Regions from separate parts of the Pseudonocardia sp. TMWB2A genome, predicted to be linked through region 2. Evidence: riboswitches for the same ligand, from Rfam matches in the RefSeq annotation. Region 2 holds a riboswitch; the other holds the start of a gene.
The links. A riboswitch is a leader RNA that binds a small molecule or an ion and turns the genes downstream of it on or off. The one in region 2 is predicted to bind glycine.
Positions count from the first base shown of each region.

Region 1: it holds a riboswitch for glycine, as region 2 does, so the genes downstream of both, gcvP (aminomethyl-transferring glycine dehydrogenase) here and gcvT (glycine cleavage system aminomethyltransferase GcvT) in region 2, are expected to answer to the same signal.

Region 1 is NZ_QKQY01000002.1:3,773,448-3,779,391, reverse strand. It holds gene DMP17_RS32240 (chloride channel protein) at 1-29, opposite strand, end outside; gene gcvP (aminomethyl-transferring glycine dehydrogenase) at 82-2,973, opposite strand; glycine riboswitch at 3,142-3,236, opposite strand; gene DMP17_RS32230 (YiaA/YiaB family inner membrane protein) at 3,310-3,609, shown strand; gene DMP17_RS32225 (MerR family transcriptional regulator) at 3,620-4,198, opposite strand; gene DMP17_RS32220 (bifunctional nuclease family protein) at 4,471-4,947, opposite strand; gene garA (glycogen accumulation regulator GarA) at 5,329-5,781, opposite strand.
Region 2 is NZ_QKQY01000001.1:159,448-165,391, reverse strand. It holds gene gcvH (glycine cleavage system protein GcvH) at 1-165, opposite strand, end outside; gene gcvT (glycine cleavage system aminomethyltransferase GcvT) at 169-1,353, opposite strand; glycine riboswitch at 1,508-1,601, opposite strand; gene DMP17_RS00780 (DUF3008 family protein) at 1,791-1,979, shown strand; gene DMP17_RS00775 (NAD(P)H-binding protein) at 2,125-2,796, opposite strand; gene DMP17_RS00770 (deoxyguanosinetriphosphate triphosphohydrolase) at 2,796-3,968, opposite strand; gene DMP17_RS00765 (tetratricopeptide repeat protein) at 3,972-5,944, opposite strand, start outside.

The sequences.
Region 1 (5,944 bases), on a different contig from region 2:
CGGAGGCGCTCACTCGGTCGGCGTGACACCCCGCCATGATCCCCGCCCTGTCCGGACACCCTCCCGACGGGTGGTCCGCGCTCAGGCGAAGGCGTCCGGCGGCGGGCAGGAGCAGACCAGGTTCCGGTCGCCGTGGGCACCGTCGATCCGGCGCACCGGCGGCCACACCTTCCGGTCGTGCACGCCCGGGGTGACCCCGGTCGGGTACGCGGCCAGCTCCCGCGGGTACGGGTGGTCCCACTTGTCGTCGGCCAGACAGGCCGCGGTGTGCGGGGCGTTCCGCAGCGGGTTGTCCTCGGCGGGCCACTCCCCCGCGGCGACGCGGTCGATCTCGCCGCGGATCGACACCATCGCGGCGACGAACCGCTCGATCTCGGCGAGGTCCTCGGACTCGGTGGGCTCGACCATCAGCGTCCCGGCCACCGGGAAGGACATGGTCGGGGCGTGGATGCCGTGGTCGATGAGCCGCTTGGCGACGTCGTCGACGGTCACCCCGGTCTCCTTGGTCAGCGTGCGCAGGTCGAGGATGCACTCGTGGGCGACCGTGCCGTCGGCGCCCGCGTAGAGAACCGGGAAGTGCTCCCGCAGCCGGGTGGCGACGTAGTTGGCGGCCGCCACCGCGGTCAACGTGGCGCGGCGCATCCCGTCCAGGCCCATCATCCGCAGGTAGGCCCAGGAGATCGGCAGGACGCCGGGCGAACCGAAGCGGGCGGCGGACACCGGGCCGACACCGCCGTCGGACCGGGGCGTGCGCCCGGGCAGGAACGGCGCCAGGTGCTCGGCCACCGCGACCGGGCCCACGCCCGGCCCACCGCCGCCGTGCGGGATGCAGAAGGTCTTGTGCAGGTTGAGGTGGCTGACGTCGCCGCCGAAGGCCCCCGGACGGGCGACCCCGACCAGCGCGTTGAGGTTGGCGCCGTCGACGTACACCTGGCCGCCGGCGTCGTGCACCGCGGCGCACACGTCGCGGACCCCGGCCTCGTAGACGCCGTGCGTCGACGGGTAGGTGATCATCAACGCGGCGAGCCGGTCGCCGTGCTCGGCGATCTTCGCGTGCAGGTCGTCGAGGTCGACGTCGCCGCCCGGTGCGGTCCCGACGACGACCACCCGCAGCCCGGCCATGATCGCCGAGGCGGCGTTGGTGCCGTGCGCGGAGGCCGGGATCAGGCAGACGTCGCGGTCGGTCTCACCGCGGCTGCGGTGGTACGCGGCGATGGCGAGCAGCCCGGCGAGCTCGCCCTGGCTGCCCGCGTTGGGCTGCAGCGACACCGCGGCGTAGCCGGTGAGGTCGGCCAGCCAGGTCTCCAGCTGGTCGATCATCTCCCGGGTGCCGGCGGTGTCGGACTCCGGCGCGAGCGGGTGCAGGTCGGCGAACTGCGGCCAGGTCACCGCCTCCATCTCGGCGGCGGCGTTGAGCTTCATGGTGCACGAGCCCAGCGGGATCATCGTGCGGTCCAGCGCGAGGTCGGCGTCGGCGAGGCGGCGCAGCCAGCGCATCAGCGCGGTCTCGGACCGGAACTCGTGGAACGTCGAATGCGTGAGGTACTCGCTCGCACGGCGCAGGCCCGCGGGCAGCGCGTCGGCGGTGTCCCCGTCGAGCGCGGCCACGTCCACCCCGGTGACGCCGAACGCCGCCCACACCGCGTGCAGGTGCGCCACGGTGGTGATCTCCGAGGTGGCGACGCCGACCTCGTCGTCCGAGGCGCGGCGCAGCGCGATCCCGGCGTCGTGCGCGGCGGCGACGACGGCGTCGGCGCGGCCGGGGACGCGGGCGAGCACGGAGTCGAAGAACGCGTCGTGGACGATCTCCACCCCGCCCGAGCGCAGACCGGCGGCGAGCACCGCGGCCATCCGGTGGGTGCGGGTGGCGATCTCGCGGAGCCCGTCCGGGCCGTGGTGCACCCCGTAGCAGGCGGCCATGACCGCGAGCAGGACCTGCGCGGTGCAGATGTTGGAGGTGGCCTTCTCCCGGCGGATGTGCTGCTCACGGGTCTGCAGCGCGAGGCGCAGGGCGTAGTGGCCGTCGGCGTCGCGGGAGACCCCGACCAGGCGTCCCGGCAGCTGACGGGCATGCTTCTGCCCGACCGAGAGGTAGCCCGCGTGCGGGCCGCCGAAGCCGAGCGGCACCCCGAAGCGCTGGGTGGACCCGATTGCGGCGTCCGCGCCGAGCTCCCCGGGCGGGGTGAGCAGGGTCAGGGCCAGCAGGTCCGCCGCGACGGCGACGAGCGCCCCGCGCCCGTGCGCGGCCTCGACCAGCGCCGACGGGTCGGCGACCCGGCCCGACGCGCCCGGGTAGGACAGCAGCACCCCGAAGAACTCGCCCTCGGGCAGCACGCCGTCGCCGAGGTCGGCGACGACCAGCTCGATGCCGAGCGGCTCGGCGCGGGTGCGCAGCACGTCCACGGTCTGGGCCCCGGTGTCGGCGTCGACGACGAACCGCGGGCTGGTCGAGCGGTTGGCCCGGCGCAGCAGCGTCATCGCCTCGGCGGCGGCGGTGGCCTCGTCGAGCAGCGAGGCACCGGCGACCGGCAGCCCGGTCAGGTCGGACACCATCGTCTGGAAGGTCAGCAGGGCCTCGAGCCTGCCCTGGCTGATCTCGGGCTGGTACGGCGTGTACGCGGTGTACCAGGCCGGGTTCTCCAGCACGTTGCGGCGGATCACCGACGGGGTGCGGGTGCCGTGGTAGCCGTAGCCGATCATCGGGACGGTGACGGTGTTGCGCCCGGCCAGCTCGCGGAGCTCGGCGAGCATCTCGGCCTCGCCCACCGGCGCGGGCAGCGACGCGCCGACCGGTCCGTCGTCGCGGATGGTGTCGGGCAGCGCGCGGGCGGCGAGCGCTTCGAGGGAGTCGACGCCCAGCACCTCCAGCATCCGGGCCAGGTCACCGGGCCGGGGCCCGATGTGGCGCTCGGCGAACGGGAGCCCCCGCTCCAGCTCGGCGAGGGTGGGACGGTGCTCGGACGTCGGGCTCACGGCGCCTCCGGAGGTCGTCGGGCGGATCGGGGCAGGGCAACTCGCCCCTCCCCCTCTGTCCGTACCCGCGGAACGGGCGCCTGAGAGATTCACCGGAGGCTTCCGGCTTTCCCCGTCGGCGGACGGGTGCCTCGCGTGCGTGTGCGACCCGTCGCTTTCCAGAGGCGCCTCGACCGCGCGGTCCGTGTGCCTGAGAGATTCCGGGAAGGGGTTGCTCCTTCGGCGCCCGGGCACGTTCCCCGGGGCTCTCCCGCACGGCGTCGACGACTACCGGGCCAGCCTACCTGCGTAGTTCTGCGGCGTCGCCGCCTGCGCCGGCTCGTCACACTTCCTGCCATGTCGAACACCAGCGCTCCGAACACCACCCCGGCCACCACCGCCGCGTTCCACACGCAGGCGATGCTGTCCTTCGGCGTGTCGCTCGCGGCCGTCGTCGTCGGGACCGTCTACCTGCCCGTCGACGGGTGGGTGAAGGCGTTCCTCGCGATCGCCGTGCTGTACGCGATCACCTCGGCGTTCACCCTCGCGAAGTGCGTCCGGGACCGGCAGGACAGCCTGACCGTGGTCAACCGGGTCGACCAGGCGCGGATGGAGAAGCTCCTGGCCGAGCACGACCCGTTCCGGGCCGTGGCCTGACCGGGTCCGGTCAGGAGATCGCGCGGCGCGCGCGGCGGCGGGCCAGCTCGTCCTCGGGGGCCTCGTCGACGGTGCCGCCGTCGGCCCGCTCGGCCGGGAAGTCCTTGATGACGCCGGAGATCTCGCGCATCGCCCCGGACACCGCGATCCCGAACACGCCCTGGCCGCCCTGCAGCAGGTCGACGACCTCCTCCGGGGAGGTGCACTCGTAGACGGTGGTGCCGTCGGAGAACAGGGTGATGCCGGCCAGGTCGCGGATCCCGCGCCGGCGCAGGTGCTCGACGGCGATCCGGATGTTCTGCAGCGAGACACCGGCGTCGAGCAGCCGCTTCACGATCTTGAGGACGAGGACGTCCTTGAAGGAGTACAGCCGCTGGCTGCCCGACCCGGCGGCCCCGCGGATCGACGGCACGACCAGCCCGGTGCGGGCCCAGTAGTCCAGCTGCCGGTAGGTGATGCCGACGACCTGGCACGCGGTCGGCCCGCGGAAGCCGACCAGGCGGTCGGTCACCCCGTCGAGCCCCTCACCGACGAGCGGGTCCGGGAACAGCTCTCCCTGACCCGGCCCCTCGGGTGGTGGCGTCTGCACCGCGCGGTCTCCCTCGGTCGGGACCGTGGCCCTCCCCTACCATGTGACTCTGGGTAGTGGTGAGTTCCACGGATGTCATCAGTCGTGATGACGGTAGGCCCAGTGGCCGAGGTGGTCAACGCGGCTCGCCGACCCGGGCGTACCGGACACCCGCCCGGGTTGCCGGGTACGGAGGGCGTACAGCCGCCGAACGGTCGGTGACGTCGGTGAACGGTCGAACCGTGGTCCATCCGGTCCCACCACCGGGTGACGGCGGTGGTCACCCGGACGGATCAGCCCGGCTGGGCCCCGCGGAAGTCCTCCGGCGACACGGAGTCGAGGAACTCGCGGAACTTCTCGACCTCGTCCTCCTGCTCGTCGGGGATGACGAGCCCCGCCTCGGCGAGGACGCTCTCGTCGGCGTGGACCGGAACGCCGGTGCGCAGCGCCAGCGCGATCGAGTCGCTCGGCCGCGCGGACACCGTGACGCCGCCGTCGAAGATCAGCTCGGCGTAGAAGGTGCCCTCCTGCAGGTCGGTCACCCGCACCTGCTCGAGCCGCCGCCCGAGTGCCCCGATCACGTCCTTGAGCAGGTCGTGGGTCAGCGGCCGCGCGGGCTTGACCCCCTGCTGCTCCAGGGCGATCGCCGTCGCCTCCACCGATCCGATCCAGATCGGGAGGTATCGGTCGCCGTTCGTCTCCCGCAGCAGCAGGATCGGCTGGTTCGCCGGAAGTTCGACCCGGACGCCCACGACGCGCATCTCGCTCATCAGCCCGCCTCCCCGGCCCTGTCGGGCCTGTCGGGCCACCCGGGTGGACACGCCACCCCGGCCGCCCTGATCGCCTTGCTCGCCCTGACCCGTGCGGCGGACCCCGACGGGCTCCGTGTCGTTGCCACCGCACTGCCACCGACATCTGATGACGCTACACGGCGGTCCGCCCCGACGCGCGCCTCCGGACGGGGAGTGACGGGGTCCGTTCGACGATCGTCACACGCCCGTCGCGCACGGCGTGTCGGCTCGACACCCGTCGGTCCCCGTGCACGCCGAAGGCCCGTCGCACCAGGGGGTACGAGAGCACCCCCGGCCGCGACGGGCCGGTCGTACGCGGGGTTCCGTGACCGGCGCCTGCGGCGCCGCACGGAACCGGGATCAGCCCTGGGCGCCCGGCTCGCGGGGCCCGGTCAGGAAGACCAGGCGGAACTTGCCGATCTGCACCTCGTCGCCGTTGGCGAGCACCGCCGTGTCGACCGGCTCGCGGTTGACGTAGGTGCCGTTGAGGCTGCCGACGTCGACCACGACGAACTCACCGGCGTCGCGGCGGAACTCCGCGTGCCGCCGGGAGACGGTGACGTCGTCGAGGAAGATGTCGCTGTCGGGGTGCCGGCCGGCGCTGGTGGTCGGCACGTCCAGAAGGAAGCGCGAGCCGGCGTTCGGACCGCGCCGGACGACGAGCAGCGCCGACCCGGCGGGAAGCCCGTCGACACCCGAGACGGCGGGCTCGGCGGCCGGCTGCTCGACGTCGGCGAGGAAGTCCGCCCGGAAGACCGACGTGGTCTCCGGTGCGCGCTCCGGTGGCACGTCGCGCGGGTCGTTCGTGGTCACCTCGGGGACTCCTCCTCGCGGATGCGGTACCCGGACGGCGTCCGGGCGGTCAGGGCTGAGCGGGGCCGGTGTCCCGGTCCCTTCCGGACGGCACGTCCAGGGGATGTGAACCTACCGGTCGGGGCGGCCGGGGCGATACGGAGGTCGGCGCGCCGTGCCGCGT
Region 2 (5,944 bases):
CACGACCGCGGCGTCTTCGCCTTTCTTCACATCCTTGCCTGCTTCGGGGACTTCGACGAACACGATGTCGCCGAGCTGGCTTTGTGCATAGTCGGTAATGCCGACCGTCGCTTCGTCGCCGGTTACGTCAAGCCATTCATGTTCATCGGTAAAATAACGTGCCATAATTCAGACTGCCTTCCTCACATATTTGTGCGGTACGAACGGCATGGGAACCACGGTTGCCATGAGCCGCTTGCCGCGCACTTCAATTTCCAAAATCGTGCCGGGATGCGATTGTTCGGTGGCGACATAGCCCATCGCGATGGGACCACCGACGCTCGGCGCAAAACCGCCCGACGTCACGACGCCGACATGATGGCCGCCCGCATAAATATCCGCGCCTTCCCGCGCCGGTTGTTTGCCTTCAAGCGTCAGGCCCACGCGCTTGCGCTTGGCGCCATCGACCAGTTCGGCAAGAATATCGACCGCACCCGGAAAACCGCCTTCCAAGCGGCGGCGCTTGGAGATGGCAAAACCAAGATCGGCTTCGACCGGATCGGTTTCGGGGCTGAGGTCATGGCCGTAGAGCGGGAGGCCCGCTTCAAGCCGCAAACTGTCGCGCGCGCCAAGACCGACCGGCTTGACTTCGGGCGCTGCGGTAAGCGCATCGGCAAAGGCTTCGGCGGCAGCGGCGGGCAGTGAAATTTCAAAACCGTCCTCGCCTGTATAGCCCGACCGGCTGATGCCCAAAGGCACACCGTTCCATTCATAAGGCCCGGCCTGCATGAAGACGAGCCCGCCCACATCGGGGAGGCCGTCAACCGCAGGCTTGATGCCCAATCGCGTCAGAACCTCGACCGCTTTCGGACCTTGCAAGGCAAGCAAGGCTGCATCTTCGTCATAGTTGAGCGTAATATCGTCGGGCAATTCTTCGCGCAAATGGGCAATATCGTCATGCTTCACCGCGCCGTTCACCACGACATACAGATGGTCGCCCGCATTGGTGATCATCAGATCATCCAAAATGCCACCCTCTTCATTGAGCAACAGCGAATAGCGCATCCGCCCCGGTTTCAGCACGCTAATGTCGCCCGGCACGAGCGTTTCCAACGCTTCTGCAGCGCCTTCACCCGCAATCTGGAGTTGGCCCATATGGCTCACATCGAACAGCCCCGCATTTTCGCGGGTCCATAAATGTTCGGCCATAATGCCTTCATATTGGATCGGCATATGATAGCCCGCAAATTCGACCATGCGCGCACCCTTGGCACGGTGCCATGCGTCGAGCGGCAGGGTCAGCACTTCCAGTGCGACCGCTTCTTCGCCTTCAGTTATAGTATCGTCGCTCATCACACACTCTCCGTCGGTCACATAGCGTCCTTGCGCGCACCGGTGCCGCAAGCCCAAGCTATGCCCCCTCTGTCACGGGAACCTGAGAGTTTTCCTTTGAGGACCGTCAGGCCCAAAAAGTTACCCCTTCGGTGGGATAGCCCGCACGCGCGCCATCCGCTTTCCAGAGTGCCGACAGGATAATGCGGTCCCTTGTGACCTGAGAGTTTCCGGGGCGGTTGCTCCTTCGGTGGAGAGGTCAAAGCCTCCCGCTCTCCCGCATTTCCATCTGCCTTCGTTCAAAAAAGGCAGCGACTTGTCCCCGCCCATGAAGGCCATACAGAGTCGAGTCAATCCGCCTTGGGGCCAATATCGCAAAAAAGCCGCCCATATGCCGCGCAGTGGCGGAAACGGGCCGGAGCGCCCCGCAACCTTTTCGCCTTTGTCCGCGTTGGAAAGAAAGAGAAGGAGATTATGCCATGCCCGCCAAATCCAAAGCCCAGCAGCGCGCCGCCGGTGCCGCGCTCAGCGCCAAACGCGGCGAAACCAAAGTGTCCGAGCTTCAGGGCGCGTCGAAACAAATGTATGAAAGCATGACCGAAAAGGAACTGGACGAGCTTGCCAGCACCAAGACGGAAGACCTGCCCGACCATGTGGATGAGGATTGAGGGGGGTAGCTACTCCCTTCCCTACTCATTCGTTATCCCCGGCTTGACCGGGGATCCATCTCCTGATCGCCCGTTTTAAGGTGAGGGCGGGAGATGGATACCCGCCTTCGCGGGTATGACGCGGTTTTTATATATAAGCCGCCTATTACTTAATCCGCTTCGCCAGCGCCGCTATATCGTCATTTTCATGCACGAAGCTGCCTTCCGATGCGCGGTCCACCAGCGTTGCCATCGCGGCCGCTACTACGGCTGAATCCACCGAGCGATAGCGGCGCAGCGGGACGAAGCCCATCACCGCATCGGTGATCGGGCTGAGCAAAATGCCCAGCCGTTCGCCGACCCGTCGCTCGCTGCCGCGTTCGCCGCGCAGTAATCCGGGGCGCATCAGGTCGAGACGGTCAAAGCCGAGCGCGGCCAGACTTTGCTCGACCTCGCCCTTGACGCGCAGATAGAAAGTGCGGGTGCTGGCATCGGCGCCGACCGAGGACACAGAAATCGCATGGCGCGCCCCTGCCCCGCGCGCCGCCGCCATCACCGCCAGCACCAGGTGCTGGTCGACCGCGCGGAACGCCTCTTCGGATTTGCCCGCCAATCGCCAGGTCGTGCCGAGCGCGGAGATGATGCAATCGGGCTGGATCGCCGCAACCAGTGCGGGCCATTCCTCCACAGGGGCCACTTGTTCGTTATAATTTGCGCCGCTTATGCCGCTCGGCGTGCGGGTCAGCGCGACGACCTCATGCACGCCTTCATCCAGTAACCGCGCGACAAGTTGCCGCCCGATCAATCCGGTTGCGCCGACGATCAGAAGTTTCGCCATTACAGCCCCGCCGGCACGGCTGCGGCACCGTAGATTTCGGCAAAGCGGTTGAGCGCAAAACGGTCGGTCATACCCGCAATATAATCGGCAATATGACGCGCGCGTTGCGGATTGTCGGCGGGCAAGCGCGTCGCCCAATCCTCGCCCATCAAAACAGGGTCGGCGGCATAGGCGCTGAACAGGCCGGACACCACGGTGTCGGCGGCATCGGCGGCTGCAATCTGGGTCGGGTGATAATAAAGATTATCATACATGAAGCGTTTGAGCGCGCGTTCCTCGGCTTGCATTACGTCCGAAAAATTGCCGAGCGTCAGCCCTGCCGCGCGCACATCTTGTGCCGTTTCGATGCGATGCTCCATAAGTCGCGCGCGCGTTGCTTCAATCACATCATTGACCATCTGGCCGATCTGGTCGCGCACCAGTTCGCGTTGCAACCGCTCCTTCACAACGCCCGGATAGGTTGCGATAATCCGCTCCCAACCCTTGCGCACAATGGGTTGGCCGAGCAGTTGGTCCATCGTCAACAGCCCCGCGCGCAGGCCATCATCAATATCGTGATTATCATAGGCGATATCGTCGGACACCGCCGCAATCTGCGCTTCCAGACTGCTGTGGCGCGCCAGATCAAGGTCGAACGCCGCGTTCGCCTCCTCCATCGCCCAGCCGCGCTTTGCCACCGGCCCATTATGTTTAGCGAGCCCGTCGAGCGTTTCCCAACTGAGGTTCAGCCCGTCAAAATGCGGATAGACGCGCTCCAGAAACATCAAGGTTCTGAGCGTCTGCGCATTATGGTCGAAGCCGCCATGATCTTTAAGCGCGCGTTCCAGCGCCCGCTCTCCTGCGTGACCGAAAGGTGGGTGGCCGATGTCGTGCGCAAGGCATAATGCTTCGGTCAGATCTTCGTTCAACCCCAGCGCGCGGGCCATCGCCCGACCGATTTGCGCGACTTCGAGGCTGTGGGTCAGCCTGACGCGGAAATGGTCGCCATCGGGCGCGACAAAAACTTGGGTCTTGTGGCGCAAGCGGCGGAAGCTGATCGAATGGACGATGCGGTCGCGGTCGCGTTGGAACGCATCGCGCGGGCCGCGCGTGGTTTTGCCCTCTTCATGCAAGCGCCCCCGACTGTGCGCCGGATCGCTTGCATAGCCCGCCAATTGCCCCCCATTGACCATCGCTTAGCGCCTGCCGACCGGAGTGACCTCTTCGCCCGTATCGCTGGTCCAGACAAAACCGTCCCCGCCATTTTTCTTGAGCGAGGCGAGCCAGCTATTGGCATCGCGCATCGTGTCGAACGGCCCCACGAGCAGCCGCTGCGAACGACCGAACGGCGCGGTATAGCCGCTCTTTCCTTTAAAGATGGTCGCATTTTTGCCGACCGATTGACGGCGATATTCGCTGCCCATGACATTGGCCGCGCCGGTTGCAATCTGCACCCATGTGCGCGCGGGATTATCCTTTTTCTTGGCCGCTTCGGCAGCAGCGGTGGCAGCGGCCTCGCGATCCTTGGCGGCTTGCGCATCGGCAGCGCGTTTCTTGTCGGCTTCGGCGCGACGGGCAGCAGCAGCTTCGCGGTCGGCACGGATTTTATCCTGCCGCAAGCGTTCAAGCGTTGCGGCATCGACCGGCGCTTCGGTGCGGGTACGCACCACTTCAGGCGGGCGCACCGCTTTCACCAGATCATCCAGCGAAAAGGCTTTGAAGGTCGATTCCGGCGGGGTGACGGCAGGTGTCTGGGCCGCCGCTGCGGGCAGAGGTGCAGGGGTGGTAACCGGCGCTACATTGACCGGGTCGGTAAAGCCCGGCCCGATCACCGGCCCGCCATTTGCGCTTGATGCCGGAATATCGGTGGTGACCACCGCGCTTGCGGCTGGCGCAGGTGCAGCAGCAGGTGGCGTGGAAATCGCGCGCGCGCCGCTATCGACCGGTCCCATCGGGCTGGCGGAAACAGGCGCGGTGGCGACCGGTGCAGGGGGTTGCGGCTGGGGAACAGTCGCCATCGCGGTTTGAACCGGCGGGCGTTGCGCTCTGGCCGCTGCAAGACGCGCGGCTTCCGCATCGCGGCGTTGCTGGGCGAGCCGCGCGGTTTCGGCCTGACGGGCTGCTTCCGCTTGCCGCGCAATTTCAGCCTCGCGCGCGACCGCTGCCTGACGGGTGGCTTCGGCCTGCCGCGCCGCTTCGGCCCGTGCAGCGGCTTGCGCGGCGTTAGCATCGGCCACCCGCTTGGCTTCGGCCTGACGGGCCGCTTCGGCCTGTTTTTCCTCATGCTCTTTAAGCAGAGCAAGCTGTTCGGAGCGCGACAATTTCACCGGACGGCCATCTTCATCAACGAAACGCTTGCCCGCGAGCGGATCATTGGCGGCGGCAACGGGGGTTGCGGTGCGGCCCTTGCTGGTGTTGCGGCTCGTTTGGCGGGCAGCCGTTTGACGTCCACCGCGCGAGGGCGCGGCTTTGGCCGCCGTGCTTGAGGCGGCGGCAGGCACATTGCCGCCCGCATTGCGCCCGACCGCAGCCAGTTGCGCATCGCTTGTCGGGAACTGGCCATAATGGACCGCCAGCGCCATTTGGCGGTTCGACAGCCGGTTCATCTTGGTAAGATAAGGCGTGAGGCCGCTCGCGACATTGGCGGGCATGGTCGTGCGGACAATTTCGACCGCTTCCTGTGTGCGCCCGTTCATCGCGAGGATGAAGGCGCGGTCACGCCAAGCCGCGCGGTCCTTGCGCTGGAGAAGCGGCGCGATAATCTGGATCGCGCGGTCGGTCTCGCCGCCAATGCCGAGCGAGAGCGCATAGTTGCGCAAGGTCTGATCACTGGGGCTAACCTGCAGCGCCATCTGGTAATCGCGCTGCGCCTTGGCATTGTCGCCGATAAGGTCATAAGCCATCGCGCGTTCGGCCAAAAAGCCGCGCTCCGATGTGCCAAGCTTCACCGCCTGGTCAAACATGCGCAAAGCTTCGACCGGATTTTCAAGCCGCACCAATGCTACGCCCATCCCCGCCATCACGCGGCCATTATTGGGCGCAAGCGAACGCGCGCGGTTCAAAAAGCCGTAAGCGGCCTGTGCATCACCCAATATATTAGCGGCCATTCCTGCATCGACCAGCGCATTCACATCATTGCCATTGGTGCCGATGCGGGTGAGCGCGCTGG